One region of the Mesorhizobium sp. INR15 genome, then DNA from elsewhere that is predicted to be linked to it. Evidence: predicted binding sites of a transcription regulator. Region 1 holds the regulator's gene; each other region holds the start of a gene.
What was found. The regulator PhoB, encoded in region 1, activates phosphate uptake and scavenging genes when phosphate is short. The targets are predictions, from matches to a motif close to TGTCATNNANCTGTCAT.

Region 1 (4,212 bases):
CCTGCGCGACCGACACGAGCGTCAGCGACATGGCGGCACCCGCCAGGATGGCGGCTGTGAATCTTTTCATGTTATCCTCCCTGCGCCGCGTGTGGCGCGACCAAACTGACCCGAAGGCCGGCACAAAGGCTCTATTTTTTCGAGCCTCGAAAAAACACTGGTCCAACGTCAGAGCGCTGTCAACATCGATTCTGATGGTTTCTGATGTTCGGAGTAATTTTTTTCGAGCCCCGTAATAAATAATATGACAGGACTGCCGGGTTCTGCCAGTATTTGGAGTGTGTCACCGACGGCCTTCGATTGCACGAAAGGTCGCGGCGGCGGGGAGGAAAGCAGGAACAATGTCGGTCGGAATCCGTCACGACGATTTGCGCCGGCGCAACCGGGCGATGGTTATTTCGTCCGTACGCCGGGCAGGACAGCCGTCCCGCACCGAAATCGCCGCCACAACCGGGCTCAGCCATTCGACCATCTCGGCGATCTCCTCCGACCTGATCGCCGAAGGCATTCTCACGGAAAGCAAGCCAAGCGAGACCGTGTCCCTGAAGCGCGGCCGCCCCCAGGTTGGCCTCAGCCTCCACCCGGAAGCCGCCGCCGTGATGACCGTGGTGTTGTCGCTGAACTTCCTGTCGGTTGCCGTCATCGACTATGCCGGCCAGGTGATCGCCGAGGAGCAGCGCCGGCTGGACACACTGACCATGTCGCGCGAGGCGCTCATTGGCGAATGCGTCGCCATCGTGCGGCGCCGGCTCGAGGATCCGGACCTCGATATCCACAGCGTCGCCCGCATCGCACTGGCCATTCAGGGCATTACCGATTCCCATGCCCGCGCGCTGCTGTGGTCGCCGATCACACCACAGACCAACATCCCTTTCGCCGACATCCTGGAAGAGGAATTCGGCATCCCCGCCACCATGGAAAACGACTGCAATATGATGGCGGTTGCGCTGCGCTGGCGTAACCCGGAGCGCTACCGCGATGACTTCATCGCCATCCTGCTGTCGCACGGCATCGGCATGGGCCTGGTGCTGAAGGGCGAATTGTTCACCGGCACCCATTCGTCCGGCGGCGAGTTCGGCCACATGATCCATCGGCCGAACGGTGCGCTTTGCCGCTGCGGACGGCGCGGCTGCGTCGAGGCTTATGCCGGCAACTACGCCATCTGGCGCAACGCCAGGCAAATGGGCGAGGACGCCGAACCGGTCGACGTCAGCGACGCGGAGATGCGGGCGCTGGCGGCATCGGCTCGCGAAAGCGATGGGCCGGAGCGCGAAGCTTACCGCAAGGCCGGTGAAGCGCTCGGCTTCGGTCTCGGCAGCCTGTTCGCGCTGATCGATCCGGCGCCTGTCGCCATGGTGGGCGTCAGCGCCGCCGCCTTCGACCTGATCGAACCGGCGCTGCGCGAAGCCATAGCCCAGACCGCCGGTGGCCAGCACTCGAAATCGATTTCCTTCGACACCGAGCCGAATGAGCTGCCGCTGATCCGCGAAGGCTGCGCCATGCGGGCGCTGACCTTCGTCGACCAGGAGATTTTCGCGCCGGGCTCACAAACAAAGCCTGAATCCGTCGGCAAGGACGTCGCCTGAATTTGCCGGCTTTCAGTCTTCCCTGATGGCGTAGCCCGCGCCGCGAATGGTGCGGATGACGTCGGGCATGCGGCCATTGTTGACCGCCTTGCGCAGCCGGCCGACATGCACATCGACCGTGCGCTCGTCGATATAGATCGTCTCGCCCCAAACATTGTCGAGCAGTTGGCTGCGCGAAAACACGCGGCCAGGATGACGCATCATGAATTCGAGCAAACGGAACTCGGTCGGCCCGAGCCGGATCTCGCTTTTCTTGCGGTAGACCCGGTGCGATTCGCGATCGAGCACGATGTCGCCGACCTTGAGCACACTGGACAGGACTTCCGGCTTGGCGCGGCGCAGCAGCGCTTTTACCCGAGCCATGAATTCCGGCGTGGAAAACGGCTTGACCAGATAGTCGTCGGCGCCGGTGGAGAGACCGCGTACACGGTCGCTTTCCTCGCCGCGCGCGGTCAGCATGATGATGGGCAACCGCTCCGTCTCGGGACGCATTCTTAGCCGGCGGCAGAGCTCGATGCCGGAAACCGCCGGCACCATCCAGTCGAGCACCAGAAGGTCGGGAACATTCTCCTGGAGCCGGATTTCGGCCTCATCGCCGCGCGTTACCACTTCGACCTGGTAGCCCTCGGATTCAAGGTTGTAGCGGAGGAGCACACCTAGCGGCTCCTCGTCCTCCACCACCATGATGCGTGGCGCGATCATCGGCTGGTCACCCCTGTCATGCCGCCGGCACGGTCATTGCCGTCTCGTCCTGCTTCGGACGATTGGCGGGCAACTGCGTGCCGGTCAGGACATAGTACGCGTTTTCAGCGATGTTGGTCACGTGGTCGCCGATGCGCTCAAGATTCTTGGCGCAGAACAGCAGATGCGTGCAAGCGGTGATGTTGCGCGGATCTTCCATCATGTAGGTCAGGAGCTCGCGGAACACCGAGGTGTACTTGACGTCGATGCGCTCATCGTCGGCGCGTAGTTTCGCCAGGGCGGCCGCGTCGCGCGCCGCGTATTCCTCGATGACGCCCTGTACCTGGATCAGCACCAGCTGCGCCATTCCGTCGATGGAGTGCGACAGGTCGCGCGGCGTGACGCTGAGGCCGACGGTGCCGACGCGCTTGGCGATGTTCTTGGCCAGATCGCCGATGCGTTCCAGATCGCCGGCCATGCGGATCGAGCCGACGACATGGCGAAGATCGTCCGCCATCGGCTGCCGCTTGGCGATCAGCGTGATGGCGCGGTCGTCGAGCTCGCGCTGGCGCGCGTCCATGATGGCGTCATCGGAAACGACGCGCTGCGCCAGCGCGTTGTCGGAGGTCAGCAGCGCCTTGGTTGCACCGCCAACCATCGCGCCGGCGAGATCGCCCATATCGCTGATGAGCCTGCTGATCTGTCCGAGATCCTCGTCGAAAGAAGCGACTGTATGTTCGCCCATGATCTTGTCCTCGTATGCCTGAGACTCAGCCGAAGCGGCCGGTGATGTAGTCCTGAGTGCGCTTCTCGCGGGGCGACGTGAAGATCTTCTCGGTCTTGTCGAATTCGACCAGCTCGCCCAGGTACATGAAGGCTGTCTGCTTCGACACGCGCGCTGCCTGCTGCATGTTGTGGGTGACGATGACGATCGTGTAGTCGGCTTGCAACTCGTCGATCAGCTCTTCGATCTTGGCGGTCGACAGCGGATCGAGAGCCGAAGCCGGCTCGTCGAGCAGGATGACTTCGGGCTTCACCGCCACGGTGCGGGCAATGCAAAGCCGCTGCTGCTGGCCGCCGGAAAGGCTGAGGCCGCTGGCATTGAGCTTGTCCTTGACCTCGGTCCAGAGCGCCGCACGCTTCAGCGCCTGTTCAACGCGACCGTCCATCTCGGACTTGCTGATCTTCTCATAGAGCCTGACGCCGAAAGCGATATTCTCATAGATCGACATTGGGAACGGTGTTGGCTTCTGGAACACCATGCCGATCTTGGTCCGCAACAGGTTGAGGTCCTGCGAGCGGTCAAGAACGTTCTGGCCATCGAGCAGCACCTGGCCCTCGGCGGTCTGCTTCGGGTAGAGCTCATAGATACGGTTGAAGACGCGCAGCAGCGTCGACTTTCCGCAGCCCGACGGTCCGATGAAGGCGGTGACGCTGCGCTCTGGCAGCGACAGCGTGATGTTCTTCAGCGCCTTCGACTGGCCGTAGAAAAAGTTGAGGTTCTTGACCTCGATCTTGGCCTTGGCGGTTGCCTCGGTTGCGATCGTCATGTCTGGAGACAACATCTGGCTCATTTGTCCTCTCTGCGTCCGGTCAGGCTGCGTGCAAAGATGCTAAGCGCGAGAACCGTCAATGTGATGATGAGTGCACCGGTCCAGGCCAGTTGCTGCCATTCCTCGTAGGGGCTGAGAGCAAACTGGAAGATGGTGACAGGCAAGCTGGCCATCGGCGCGTTGAGATTGCTGCTCCAGAACTGGTTGTTGAGGGCCGTGAAGAGCAGCGGTGCCGTTTCGCCGGAGATACGGGCGATCGATAGCAATATGCCGGTGACGATACCGGAAAGGGCGGCGCGGTAAGCGACGGATTTGATGACAACCCAGCGCGGCGCGCCGATCGCGGTGCCGGCTTCACGCAACGCGTTCGGCACCAGGTTGAGCATGTCCTC
Region 2 (4,212 bases), 2.6 Mb from region 1:
CTTCGGCAGGCCGCGCGCCGCGCCTTCCGTGTCGACGCCATAGACGCCGTCCGGCAGGCCGAAGTCGTTGGCGCCGTCGGTCGCCACCCAGAGCCGGCCAGCCGGATCGAAGGTGATGTTGTCGGGGCAGACAAACCAGCCGTTTTCCGACGTGTCCGGATGGAAAGTGGCGCCAACGGCCGCGTCCTTGGGGTTGCCGCAGAGCACGAACAGGTCCCACGCGTATTTCTCCGCGGTGTGGTCGGCATCGGCACCACGGCCGCCGGGCGGGATCAGCTCGACAATATGGCCCCAGAGGTTTTCGGGACGTGTGTTGGCCGGGTTGACCTTCGACTGGTCACGCTTCTTGTTCTTGGTCATCACCGCGTAGACGCGGCCGGTCACCGGATTGGTCTCGATGTCCTCGGGACGATCCATCGGCGTTGCACCGAGCGCGTCGGCCGCGAAACGCGTCTTCAGCAGCACTTCCGCCTGGTCGGCAAAGCCGTTCTCGGCGGTGAGTTTGCCCTGGCCGTGAACCAGCGGCAGCCATGTCATGGAACCGTTGGCGTCATAGCGGGCAACGGACAACACGCCATCGTCCAGCAGATCCTTGGCCGAAGCCGGATTGGCCGGATCGTAGGCCTTGGCCGAGACGAAACGGTACATGTATTCGAAATAGTCGTCGTCGCCCATGTAGACGACGACCCGGCCATCCTTGTTGAGGACCACCGTGGATGCCTCGTGCGACATGCGGCCGAGCGCGGTGCGCTTCACCGGCTTGGAACTGGGGTCATAGGGGTCGATCTCGACCACCCAGTCGAACCGGTTGGCCTCGTTCGGTTCCTTGTCGAGATTGAAGCGGTCGTGGAAGCGGCCACGGCCATAGATGTCGCCGCCATCGAAGCCATAGCGGCCGAGGAGATCGGCGGTTGGTGCTTTCTTCGGGTCGCCGCCGAAAAGATCGGACACGCCTTCCTCGCAGGTCAGCACAGTGCCCCAGGGCGTAAAGCCTCCGCTGCAATTGTAACTTGTGCCGAGCACTTTCGTGCCGGTTGCGTCAGCCGAGGTTTTCATCAGGGCGTGACCCGCGACAGGACCGGATACGGTCATCTCGGTGTTGGCGGTGATGCGGCGGTTGAGCGGGCTGTCCTCGACCATCGACCACTTGCCGTCCGTCAAAAGCACTTCGACGATCGAATGGCCCATGGCGGCCATGCCGAGATCCACCTGTTCCTTACTCATCACCTTGCCTGCGCCGTCCTCGGTCATGCCGGGGAACATGACGTTGGGCGAAATATACTCGTTGTTGACGCAGAGCAGGCCGTGGTCGGAATTCACGGTGCCTTTCGGCAGCGGCAGAAAGGCGATGTAGTCGCAGTTGTAGCCAAAACGCTTTTCCTGCTCGTCGGCAGTGACGGCGTTGCCATTGAAATCCGGCAGGCCGGCAACGAGCGGGTCGCCCCAGCGCGCCACAACAGTCGTTTCATAGCCCTCGGCGGCGGCGTGCGTCTTGTCGTAGACGCGCTTCAATTCGGGAAAGCCGAGCGTCGAAAGAGCGGCCGCGACATGGGTCTCGCCAGCGAACAGCGAACCAACGAAGCTGCCGCCGGCGATCAGGGCGCCAGAAGCAAGGCTGCCCTTCAGGAGAGTCCGGCGCGATACGCGCTCGGCGATGACGTCGCGAATGACAGGGGAGGATGAAGACGGGGTGTTGGCCATTTTTGTCTGCCTCTCAGGGTGGATGGTGACGGCGCACCGCTGCCCTAGTCTGCTTTGGCAACATCCCGATGACATGCGGCGAGGGCCTTCAGGGCCACGCTGATGGCGCAGGCTCACACTTGGCGGATGGCCTACTTGGCCTTTGTACAGGTCGAGGCGGTAAAGGCGCCGTCGGGCTGCTTCATGATGATGTCGAAGGACGGGGTCGTTTCGCCGTCCAGCGTCGCCTGCGTCAATGACAGCGAATTGCCGCCGGCCGTGTAGCCGCCAAGCGGCCCTAGCCAGGTGACAACGCCATTCGCATCCATCTGATAGTTGTAGCCCTGCTGGGCGGCGCCGAAGGTCACCGGGCCGGTATAGACATTTCCCTTGATGGTGATGTCGCCGAGGTTGAGGAACAGTCCAAGCAGGTAGACCTCGCAGTGATAGGTGCCGTCGGGCAATTTGCCGTCACTGAAATCGGCACACGCGCTTCCGGTCGCGGCGAACAGAAGCAGGATGCCAAGAATGCATGAAATGCGGGATTTTGGGCTGTCGCTCATCGCAGAGAGCTTGCCCCATTTTTGCATCGCGCCGCAACATTCCTTGTCCGCGAGGCTTCGGTCTGGGTCAAAAAATAGGCAAATGACTAAATTGGGCTAAAATTAGGCAAAACATTTTGTGCGCTGCGCAAAATTCCCTCAATGAATTTTTAACCGGCTCTCTTATCTGAAATGCATCTAATATAACAAGCCTATGATAAAACTGCACTTTTACCGGTTTTGCGATGGAGTCATCGCAGTTGGCACGGGGGTTGCATTGTATGGCTGCGGTGCAATCAACCAGCTTGGAGTGTGCAATATGAGGGGCAGTTTCTCGACAATAACAAAGATGTTTTCGGTCAGCGCCGTCGCCGCCGGCCTGATGATGTCCGTTCCAGCAAGGGCGGCGGACGATACGATCAAGGTCGGTATTCTCCATTCGCTTTCGGGGACCATGGCGATCTCGGAGACGACCTTGAAGGACGCGATGCTGATGCTCATCGACGAGCAGAATGCGAAGGGCGGCCTGCTCGGCAAGAAGCTTGAGGCGGTGGTTGTCGATCCGGCATCCAACTGGCCGCTGTTCGCCGAAAAGGCGCGTGAGCTGATCTCGAAGGACAAGGTCGCGGCGGTGTTCGGCTGCTGGACCTCGGTGTCGCGTAAGTCGGTGTTGCCGGTCTTCTCCGAGCTCGACAACATCCTGTTCTACCCCGTCCAGTACGAGGGCGAGGAAAGCGAGCGCAACGTGTTCTACACGGGTGCGGCGCCAAACCAGCAGGCCATTCCGGCTGTCGACTATCTGATGAGCGCCGATGGCGGCTCGGTGAAGCGCTGGGTGCTTGAAGGCACCGACTATGTCTATCCGCGCACCACCAACAAGATCCTCGAAGCCTATCTGAAGGCCAAGGGCGTCGCGGCCGAAGACATCATGACCAACTACACGCCGTTCGGATTCTCCGACTGGCAGACCGAGGTTTCGGCGATCAAGAAATTCGGCTCGGCCGGCAAGAAGACCGCTGTCGTCTCGACGGTCAACGGTGACGCCAACGTGCCGTTCTACAAGGAGCTTGGCAACCAGGGCGTCAAGGCCGAGGACATCCCGGTCATGGCCTTCTCGGTTGGCGAGGAAGAGCTTGCCGGTCTCGATACGGCGCCGCTGGTCGGCCATCTCGCCGCCTGGAACTATTTCGAGAGCGTCGATACGCCCGAGAACAAGAAGTTCATCGCCGATTGGCACAAATTCATCAAGAACGACAAGCGCACCACCAATGACCCGATGGAAGCCCACTACATCGGCTTCAACATGTGGGTGAAGGCGGTCGAGAAGGCCGGCACCACCGATCCCGACAAGGTCATCGATGCGATGGTCGGCGTTTCCGTGCCGAACCTGACCGGCGGCTACTCGACCATGATGCCGAACCATCACATCACCAAGCCGGTGCTGATTGGCGAAATCCAGGCTGACGGCCAGTTCGAGACGGTGTCGCGGACACCCGGCCTGGTGATGGGCGACGAGTGGTCCGACTACCTGCCAGACTCCAAGGACCTGATCTCCGATTGGCGCGCGCCCTTGTCTTGCGGCAACTTCAACGTTGCCACCGGCAAATGCGGCGGCAAGGGAACCAATTGATCCTCCCAGGGCTGGACCGTCAGGCCCATGCCCAAGACCGCGTGCGTCCGGACGGTTTCCTCCACTGTCCGGACGCCCAGTTCAACCTTCAGGGTTACCAAAAACCGATGAACGTGTTTCGTGCGATTGGCCTGGCGCTGTTGTTCCTGCTGGCGACGTTGTCGTCGTCAGGTGCGGCGGAAGCGGATCTGCGCGCCATCATCGCCAAGTTCGCCACGGCCAAGGGTTTTTCGGAGACGGGTGCTGTCGTTCATGAATTGTCGGCGACAGGCGATCCGGCTGTGGAGCGGCCGCTCGCGGCACTTGCCGACGGCAATCTCTATGTCCGCACGGCCGATTCACTTGTGTTTGTCGGCAAGG
Region 3 (4,212 bases), 810 kb from region 1:
GTCGTCGTGCTGCACGTCTGGGCGCTGCATGTGGTCGGGCAGTCGAACCCGACCGGCATCGAGGTCAAGTCGAAGACCGACACCGTCGCCTTCACCCCTTACGCGACCATCAAGGACGCGTTCGGCATGATCGTGTTCCTGTTCTTCTTCGCCTATTTCGTCTTCTACCTGCCGAACTATCTCGGCCACCCGGACAATTACACGGTCGCCAACCCGTTGAAGACGCCGGCCCATATCGTTCCGGAATGGTACTTCCTGCCGTTCTACGCGATCCTGCGCGCCATCACCTTCAACGTCGGGCCGATCAACTCCAAGCTCGGCGGCGTGCTGTTGATGTTCGGCGCCATCGTGATGCTGTTCCTGGTACCCTGGCTCGACACGTCCAAGGTGCGCTCGGCGGTCTACCGGCCCTGGTACAAGCTGTTCTTCTGGCTGTTTGTCGCCGATGCCATCCTGCTCGGCTGGCTGGGCTCGCAGCCCGCGGAAGGCAGCTATGTGTTCATGGCGCAGATGGCGACACTTTTCTACTTCGCCTTCTTCCTGATCGCGTTGCCGGTGCTCGGCCTGATCGAGACACCACGGCGGATGCCGAACTCGATTACCGAGGCTGTTCTTGAAAAGAACAAGGGCGGCAGCGGGCATCCGGCGGGCGCCACGGCGGCACCTGAGACCAAGGGCTGAGCGGTAGAGAATCTAAGGGGATTTGGCATGAAAAAGATTCTCACCTCGCTGGCCCTGATCGGTCTCGTGGCCGCCGGCACTGGGGCCGCTGGCACCTGGGCGATAGCCGCCGAAGAGGCACACAACGCGGCGGCGCCGACGCATTTCCCGATGCAAGAGCCAAAGGAAATGGGCTGGAGTTTCTCGGGTCCGTTCGGCACCTATGACAAGGCACAGCTGCAGCGCGGCCTAAAGGTCTACAAGGAAGTCTGCTCGGCCTGCCATTCCATGAACCTGGTGGCGTTCCGCACGCTTTCAGACCTTGGCTACTCGGAGGCGCAGGTCAAGTCATTCGCCGCCGGGTACACCATCCACGACGGCCCCAACGACGCCGGCGACATGTTCGACCGTCCCGGCAAGCCGTCCGACCATTTCCCGGCGCCATTCGCCAATGAGGAAGCAGCCGCTGCCTCCAACGGCGGTGCTGCTCCGCCCGATATGTCCCTGCTGGCCAAGGCGCGTGGCGTCGAGCGCGGTTTTCCGCAGTTCGTCTTCGACATCTTCACCCAGTATGACTCCGGCGGTCCCGACTATATCCATTCCTTGCTGACCGGCTTCGACCAGACGCCGCCGACGGGCATGGTTATCCCGGAAGGCACGCACTACAACCCGCATTTCATGTCCGGTGTGTCACTGAAGATGGCCAAGCCGCTCTCGGATGGCGCGGTGACCTATGACGATGGCTCGCCGCAGACTGTCGAGCAGTATTCCCGCGATATTTCGGCCTTCCTGATGTGGGCTGCCGAGCCGCATATGGAAGACCGCAAGAAGATGGGCTTCCGCGTGCTGGTTTTCCTGCTGCTGTTCGGCGCGCTGATGTATCTGACCAAGCGCAAGGTCTGGGAGGGCGTCGCTCACTGAGCGCGCACCACCAAAGGATTGAAAAGGGCGCTGTGAGGCGCCCTTTTTGCTTTCCGGGTTGTTCGTGGCCTTTCATGTCACATGGCCGTCACCGCTTTTGGTGATCTTGCGTCTTTCCCAGCAAAGGATCGCGCCCATGAAGAAATATGCATTGTTCGCAGCAGCCTTGGTGCTGCTTGTCGTCGCCTCAGCGGCCCATGCCGAAGACGCCCAGCCCTTCGTCACCAACAAGGACATCGACCTGACGATGATCCTGCCGCCGCCTCCGGCAAACGATTCGGCGCAGACCAAGGCCGAACTGGGCGAAGTGCTGACGATGCAGGTGACACGCACGCCCGAAATGGTGGCTGGCGCGGTCGCTGACGCCGAAGAGAACGTCTGGCGCTTCGCCAACGTCATGGGACCGAAGTTCAACAAGGACACGCTGCCGAAGTTCAGCGCTTTCTTCGACCGCGTCGTGGCCACCGAAGGCGCCGTCGTTGACCCGGCCAAGGATGTCTGGAAGCGTCCGCGCCCGCATCAGCTGAGCGACCTGGTCAAGCCGGTGGTCAAGCTGTCGAGCTCCGGCTCCTGGCCTTCGGGTCACGCCACCGTCGGCACCATGATGGGCATCATTCTCTCCGACATGGTTCCGGAAAAGCGCGCCGAGATCATGGCCCGTGCAGCCGAATTCGCCCACAACCGCATCGTTGGTGGCATCCACTATCCGTCCGACGTCGAGATGGGCAAAATTTCCGGCAGTGTCATCGCAGCGACCCTGCTCAACCGCGATGATTTCAAGGCCGAGTACGACGTGGCCAAGGCCGAGCTGCGCTCCGACCTCGGCATGTAAGCGTTCGCTGGCATAATCTGAGAAAGGGCGCCTCGGGCGCCCTTTCTTGTTGTGGTGTCGCGGTCGGCGATCGTTTCCGCGGGCCGCGGATGGTCCTATAGTTCGCGTGGCAGACAGACCGGGAGGGTCGACCATGCATGACAACCGACGCCGCGCCGATGAAGATGCAATCCGAGCTGTCGTCGCCCGCCAGTTCGCCAGCCTGAGTTGGGGCAACGGCGTCGCGCCGGGCTGGGACGATTTTGCCGGGGATTTCCTCCCCGGCGCCAGTCTCTACGCCGCCTCGCGCCCGGCGAAGCCAATCAGTGTCGCCGATTTCGTCGCGCGCATGCGCGGTCTGTCGGAGACGTCACTGCGGACGTTCGACGAGGTTGTGCTTGATGTCATGGTTCAGGTGTTCGGTAACGTGGCCATCGCCGCGGCTGCCGCCGAGATGACCGAGAACGAGGCCGAGACCAGCCGCTCCGTCGAGATGCTGCTTCTGGTGAAGACCGAGGGACAGTGGAAGATCGTCGCCCAGGCCTGGGACAAGGCGACCGACACCAATCCTTTGCCGGATACGCTTGTCTCGGGAGCCACATCGCGCTAGCCGTTGTCGGCCGCGTCGGAGCGTGCATCCCGCTTGCAACCAACGCCATGGGGTTTGGAATTCGCCGATGCGGCTGCAGGACTGTCACAACTTCTCCGATTTCCGCCGGATGGCGCAGCGGCGGCTGCCGGGGCCGATCTTCAACTACATCGATGGCGCGGCCGACGATGAGGTTACCTATCGCCGCAACACCGAGAGCTTCGAGACCTGCGACCTGATTCCCAACGTGTTGCGCGGGGTCAGCGACGTCGACATGTCGGTGACGGTGATGGGCCAGAAACTGGCAATGCCGTTCTATTGCTCGCCGACCGCGCTGCAGCGCCTGTTTCATCATCAGGGCGAGCGCGCGGTCGCCAAGGCGGCCGCCAAATACGGGACGATGTTCGGGGTGTCCTCGCTCGGCACCGTCAGCCTCGAGGAGGCACGCAAGATCGGCGGCGGACCGCAGGTCTATCAATTCTATTTCCACAGGGATCGCGGCCTCAACCGGGCGATGATGCAGCGCGCCAAGGATATCGGCGTCGAGGTCATGATGCTGACCGTCGACAGCATCACCGGAGGAAATCGCGAGCGCGACAAGCGTACCGGCTTCGCCATCCCCTTCAAGCTCAGTTTGGCCGGAATGCTGCAATTCGCGCTCAAGCCGGGCTGGGCCTTGAATTACTTTACCCATGAGGGGTTTAAGCTGCCGCAGCTGGACGAGCATGTCGACATGGGCAGCGGCACGATGTCAATCAGCCGTTATTTCACCGAGATGCTCGATCCGTCGATGACATGGGATGACGTCGCCGAGATGGTCAAGCTGTGGTCGGGTCCGTTCTGCCTCAAGGGCATCATGTCGGTGGAGGATGCCAGGCGCGCTGTCGAGATCGGCTGCAGCGGCATCGTTCTGTCCAACCATGGCGGCCGGCAGTTGGATGGCTCGCGTGCGGCCTTCGACCAGCTTGCCGAGATCGTCGATGCCGTCGGCGACAGGATCGATGTCATCATGGATGGCGGCGTGCAGCGCGGCACGCATGTGCTGAAAGCGCTGTCGCTTGGCGCCAAGGCGGTTGGCGTCGGCCGCTACTATCTGTTTCCACTGGCGGCGGCCGGGCAGGCGGGCGTGGAAAAGGCGCTCGAACAGATGCGGGTCGAGATCGAACGCGGCATGAAGCTGATGGGCTGCACCTCTGTCGAACAATTGACGCGCGCGAATCTCCGTTTCAGG
Region 4 (4,212 bases), 3.2 Mb from region 1:
ACCTGCGCCGCGGCGTCCCGAAAATGTCGCCAACCCTTCTGTCACAACGGCTCAAGGACCTGGAGGCAGGCGGCATTGTCGAGCGGGTCGAGATCAAATCCGAGCCGGGCGTGTTCGAATATCGGCTGACCGAAGCCGGCAAGGACTTACGCCCGGTGATCGAAGCGATGGGGTTCTGGGGCCAGAAATGGGTCGAGGCCAGACTGTCCCTGAAGAACCTCGATCCATCGCTGCTGATGTGGGATATGCGGCGCAACCTCAACCCCAGTCCGCTGCCTGATGGGCGCACCGTGATACAATTCCTGTATCACGATCTGCCGGCATCAAAACGGTCCTGGTGGCTGATCGTTGAGAAGCATGGCGATGTCGACCTCTGCTGGTATGATCCAGGGTTCGACGTCGATCTCTATGTCTCGACCGATCTCTGCACGATGACGTCGATCTGGATGGGGCTGACCACGGTCCACAAGGAACGCGAGAGGATTACTCTGACGGGGGATCTCGATGTCGCCGGCAAGATGCAGACATGGCTCGGTCTCAGCCCGTTTGCGGTTATGCCCAAACGGGCGGCAGCCTAGCCAGTTGAACAACCAGCAATACCGCTTGCAAATCATAATCAGTATTGCTATCCGAAACCGGTTGCGTAAAACAACCGGTTAGAGGAGGCTTTCATGTCCAAACTTCGCGTCAATGCTTTCAGCCTGTCGATCGACGGCTTCGGTGCTGGCCCCGGTCAGGATCTCGAAAATCCACTCGGCATCGGCGGCGGCGCGCTGCACAAATGGGCTTTTTCCACCGTAACCTTCCGCAAGATGTTCGGCCAGGAAGGCGGCGCGACTGGCCCAGACGACGATTTCGCCGTGCGCAGTTTCGAAAACGTCGGCGCGTGGATCCTCGGTCGCAATATGTTCGGACCGGTTCGCGGCCCATGGCAAGACGAGAGCTGGAAAGGATGGTGGGGCGATAACCCGCCCTACCATGTACCGGTCTTCGTTCTGACGCAGTATGCGCGCCAGCCAATCGTGATGGAAGGCGGCACCACCTTCTACTTCGTCACGGACGGCATTCACTCCGCGCTCGAAAAGGCGAAAGCAGCAGCAGCCGGCAAGGATGTGAGAGTGGGCGGCGGCGTTTCCACCATCCGCCAGTATCTCAGCGAACGGCTGATCGACGAGATGCATCTGGCGATCTCGCCGGTCCTGCTTGGCGCCGGCGAGAACCTTCTCCAGGGGCTGGACCTGCCAAAGCTCGGCTATCAATGTTCCGAACAGGTGGCGACGCCGCTCGCTACGCACGTCGTCATCAAACGGGCATAGCATGCGCCGAGGTGGCCGCCTGCCGCGGCCACCTCGCCTCGGCCTTAGTATTTCTCGGGCACGTAGAGATCGCGCGGCAGCGTCTGACGCTCGTATTCCGGATTGAAGACGCGCTCCGGCAACGTGATGTCCTCATGCGGCACCTCCTCGTAAGGCAGTTGCTTGAGGAGATGGTCGATGCAATTCAGACGCGCCCGTTTCTTGTCGTTGCCTTCAACGATGTACCATGGCGCTTCCGGAATGTTGGTGCGGGCAAAAGTCTCTTCCTTGGCCTTGGTGTACTGTTCCCAGCGCACGCGCGACTGCAGATCCATCGGCGACAGTTTCCACTGCTTCATCGGATCATGGATGCGCATCATGAAGCGCATCTGCTGCTCCTCGTCGGTGATCGAGAACCAGTATTTGACCACCGTGATGCCTGAGCGGACGAGCATGCGTTCGAACTCGGGCACGTCGTGGAAAAATTCCTCGACCTGATCGGGTCCTGCAAAGCCCATCACGCGCTCGACGCCGGAACGATTGTACCAGGAGCGGTCGAACAGCACGATCTCACCGCCAGCGGGCAGATGCGGCACATAGCGCTGGAAATACCATTGCGACTTCTCGCGCTCGGTCGGCGCGGGCAGCGCGACGACACGGCAAATACGCGGATTGAGACGCTGGGTGATGCGCTTGATGACGCCCCCCTTGCCGGCCGAGTCGCGGCCTTCGAAAATCACCACCAGCTTCTTCTTGTGATAGGCGACCCACGACTGCAGCTTGATCAACTCGGATTGCAGCGTGATCAGGTCGCGAAAATACTGCAGGCGATCGATCGAAGGCGGATGGGCGTTCTTGTAGATCTTGGCGATCTCCAGCGACAGCGCCGGCTCCGACATTTCAAGCTCATAGTCTTCATCAAGCGTGTCGGCGAGTTCGGCTTCCAGCCAGTCCTTGGCGCCGGACTTTGGTTTGGATTCGTTCATCTCGTGCTGCTCCACCTGCAAGCTGCCACCCGTCGGCAATGACCGGGCGGCCGCAAACGACGGCCGGCCGGCCGCGTTCAGGATCGCCCTGAGCCGACTAGATATAGGCCGGCAATGACGGTTTTATTGCAGCAGGCTGATCTGCCGGCCAGGATCCGGTTTTGCAGAAATGCGCTCGCGTTCTCCTGCCGAGGGCGACAAACCGCACAAATTGTCATACAAATAGGTCAAGCTCGTCCGAGCTTCCCTTCCCCGATGCAATCACGAGGACTGACATGGAATACCGCACGCTTGGCCGTTCCGGCCTGAAAATCTCGACCCTGACCATGGGTACGATGACCTTCGGCGGCGCAGGAGCTTTCTCGGCGGTGGGCAAGACCGACCTCGACGAAGCACGCCGGATGATCGATCTCTGCATCGATTCCGGCATCAACCTCATCGACACCGCCAATGTCTATTCGAACGGACTGTCCGAGGAAATCATCGGCGAGGCCTTGGGCGGCAAGCGCAAGGGTGATGTGCTGATCGCCTCGAAAGCGCGGATGCGGATCGGCAAAGGGCCAAATGACGAAGGCCTGTCGCGCCATCACCTGATCCGCGAATGTGAGAAGAGCCTGAAGCGGTTGAAAACCGACGTCATCGACATCTACTTCCTGCATGAATGGGATGGGGTGACGCCGTTGGAAGAAACCATCGCCGCCCTCGACACTTTGGTCGCCCAAGGCAAGATCCGCTACGTCGGCTGTTCAAACTATTCCGGCTGGCAAGTGATGAAGGCACTGGGCATCAGCGACCGCCAGCATCAGCCGCGCTTTGTGACCCAGCAGATCCATTACACGCTGGAGGCGCGCGAGGCGGAGTATGAATTGCTGCCGATCTCGGTCGACCAGGGGCTTGGCGTGCTGGTGTGGAGCCCGCTTGCCGGCGGCTTGCTGTCGGGCAAATACAATCGTGACAGTCCGACCGCCCGGCAGCTCAGCGGCTGGTCGGAACCGCCGATCCGCGACGAGGACCGGCTGTGGCGGATCGTCGACGTGCTTGCCGAGATCGGCAACGCGCACGGCGTGTCGGCGGCGCAGGTGGCGCTTGCCTGGCTGCTCGGACGGCCCGCCGTCAGTTCGCTGGTCATCGGCGGCAGGACCGAAGCGCAGTTCAAGGACAATATCGCGGCGGCAGGTCTCGTTCTGGCCGATGACGAACGCAGCCGCCTCGACGCCGTCAGCCGGCCGCCGGTGCTCTATCCCTACTGGCACCAGCAAATGACCGCGAAAGACCGGTTCGGCGCCGCCGACCTGGTTATGGATCGCAGTGGCGTCTGACCAGAATTCAGGAAAGCGGAATGTTCGCGGTCAACTGCCGCTGATGTAACGCCAGACGTCAGCATCCGGCTCGATTTGGCCGCTGAGCACGAAATATTTGTAGAGCACCAGAAAGGAGATCGCTTGCTCGGCGCGCTCGTCGGCGAATGTCGTGCAATAGGCATTCGCCGCGGCAATGATGCGTTGCGCCTCCGCCGGATGCTGCTCGAAATGCCGCACGCATTCGCCGAGATTCGAGAAATCCGCTTCGAGCGGCACGTAGTGGACGTTCGCCTCAAGCCGCTGCTCCGCGAACCATGTCTCATAGGTCGGCGGCGGCATCAGACAGAGCGAGTTCGAGCTCATGATCCATTTGAGGTTGGTCGCGACATCATTGCCTTCGAGCGAGACGATGTAGCGGTAGCGCCGCTGCTGGTTGATGCTGAGATACGGCTTGCGGTATTCGGCCGCCGCTCTCGGTTTGGGCGAGCCGGCATCGCAGAAAGGCAGATCACGCACGGCTTTCAGAAAGCGGGTCCGCATCGGATTGTTGAGATCGCCACGCCAGACCACGGTTGGCAGCTTGTCGGTAAAGGCAAGTTTGTCGGCAGGCATGTGGAAATGGCGAAACTT

Region 2: GA829_RS20325 (PhoX family protein) is a predicted target of PhoB. The motif match lies at 1,759-1,775, and genes of this name have one in related genera.
Region 3: GA829_RS11810 (acid phosphatase) is a predicted target of PhoB. The motif match lies at 1,657-1,673, and genes of this name have one in related genera.
Region 4: ppk2 (polyphosphate kinase 2) is a predicted target of PhoB. The motif match lies at 2,396-2,412, and genes of this name have one in related genera.

Annotation. Positions count from the first base shown of each region.
Region 1 covers NZ_CP045496.1:1,621,056-1,625,267, reverse strand. Annotated here, with positions in the region: gene xylF (D-xylose ABC transporter substrate-binding protein) at 1-70, opposite strand, end outside; gene GA829_RS07865 (ROK family protein) at 342-1,586, shown strand; gene phoB (phosphate regulon transcriptional regulator PhoB) at 1,599-2,288, opposite strand; gene phoU (phosphate signaling complex protein PhoU) at 2,305-3,012, opposite strand; gene pstB (phosphate ABC transporter ATP-binding protein PstB) at 3,038-3,841, opposite strand; gene pstA (phosphate ABC transporter permease PstA) at 3,838-4,212, opposite strand, start outside.
Region 2 covers NZ_CP045496.1:4,189,301-4,193,512, forward strand. Annotated here, with positions in the region: gene GA829_RS20325 (PhoX family protein) at 1-1,701, opposite strand, end outside; gene GA829_RS20330 (hypothetical protein) at 1,833-2,243, opposite strand; gene urtA (urea ABC transporter substrate-binding protein) at 2,542-3,852, shown strand; gene urtB (urea ABC transporter permease subunit UrtB) at 3,960-4,212, shown strand, end outside.
Region 3 covers NZ_CP045496.1:2,431,528-2,435,739, forward strand. Annotated here, with positions in the region: gene GA829_RS11800 (cytochrome b) at 1-681, shown strand, start outside; gene GA829_RS11805 (cytochrome c1) at 709-1,581, shown strand; gene GA829_RS11810 (acid phosphatase) at 1,718-2,413, shown strand; gene GA829_RS11815 (nuclear transport factor 2 family protein) at 2,547-3,002, shown strand; gene GA829_RS11820 (alpha-hydroxy acid oxidase) at 3,070-4,212, shown strand, end outside.
Region 4 covers NZ_CP045496.1:5,069,352-5,073,563, forward strand. Annotated here, with positions in the region: gene GA829_RS24805 (winged helix-turn-helix transcriptional regulator) at 1-578, shown strand, start outside; gene GA829_RS24810 (dihydrofolate reductase family protein) at 672-1,316, shown strand; gene ppk2 (polyphosphate kinase 2) at 1,361-2,281, opposite strand; gene GA829_RS24820 (aldo/keto reductase) at 2,557-3,600, shown strand; gene GA829_RS24825 (glycosyl transferase family 90) at 3,631-4,212, opposite strand, start outside.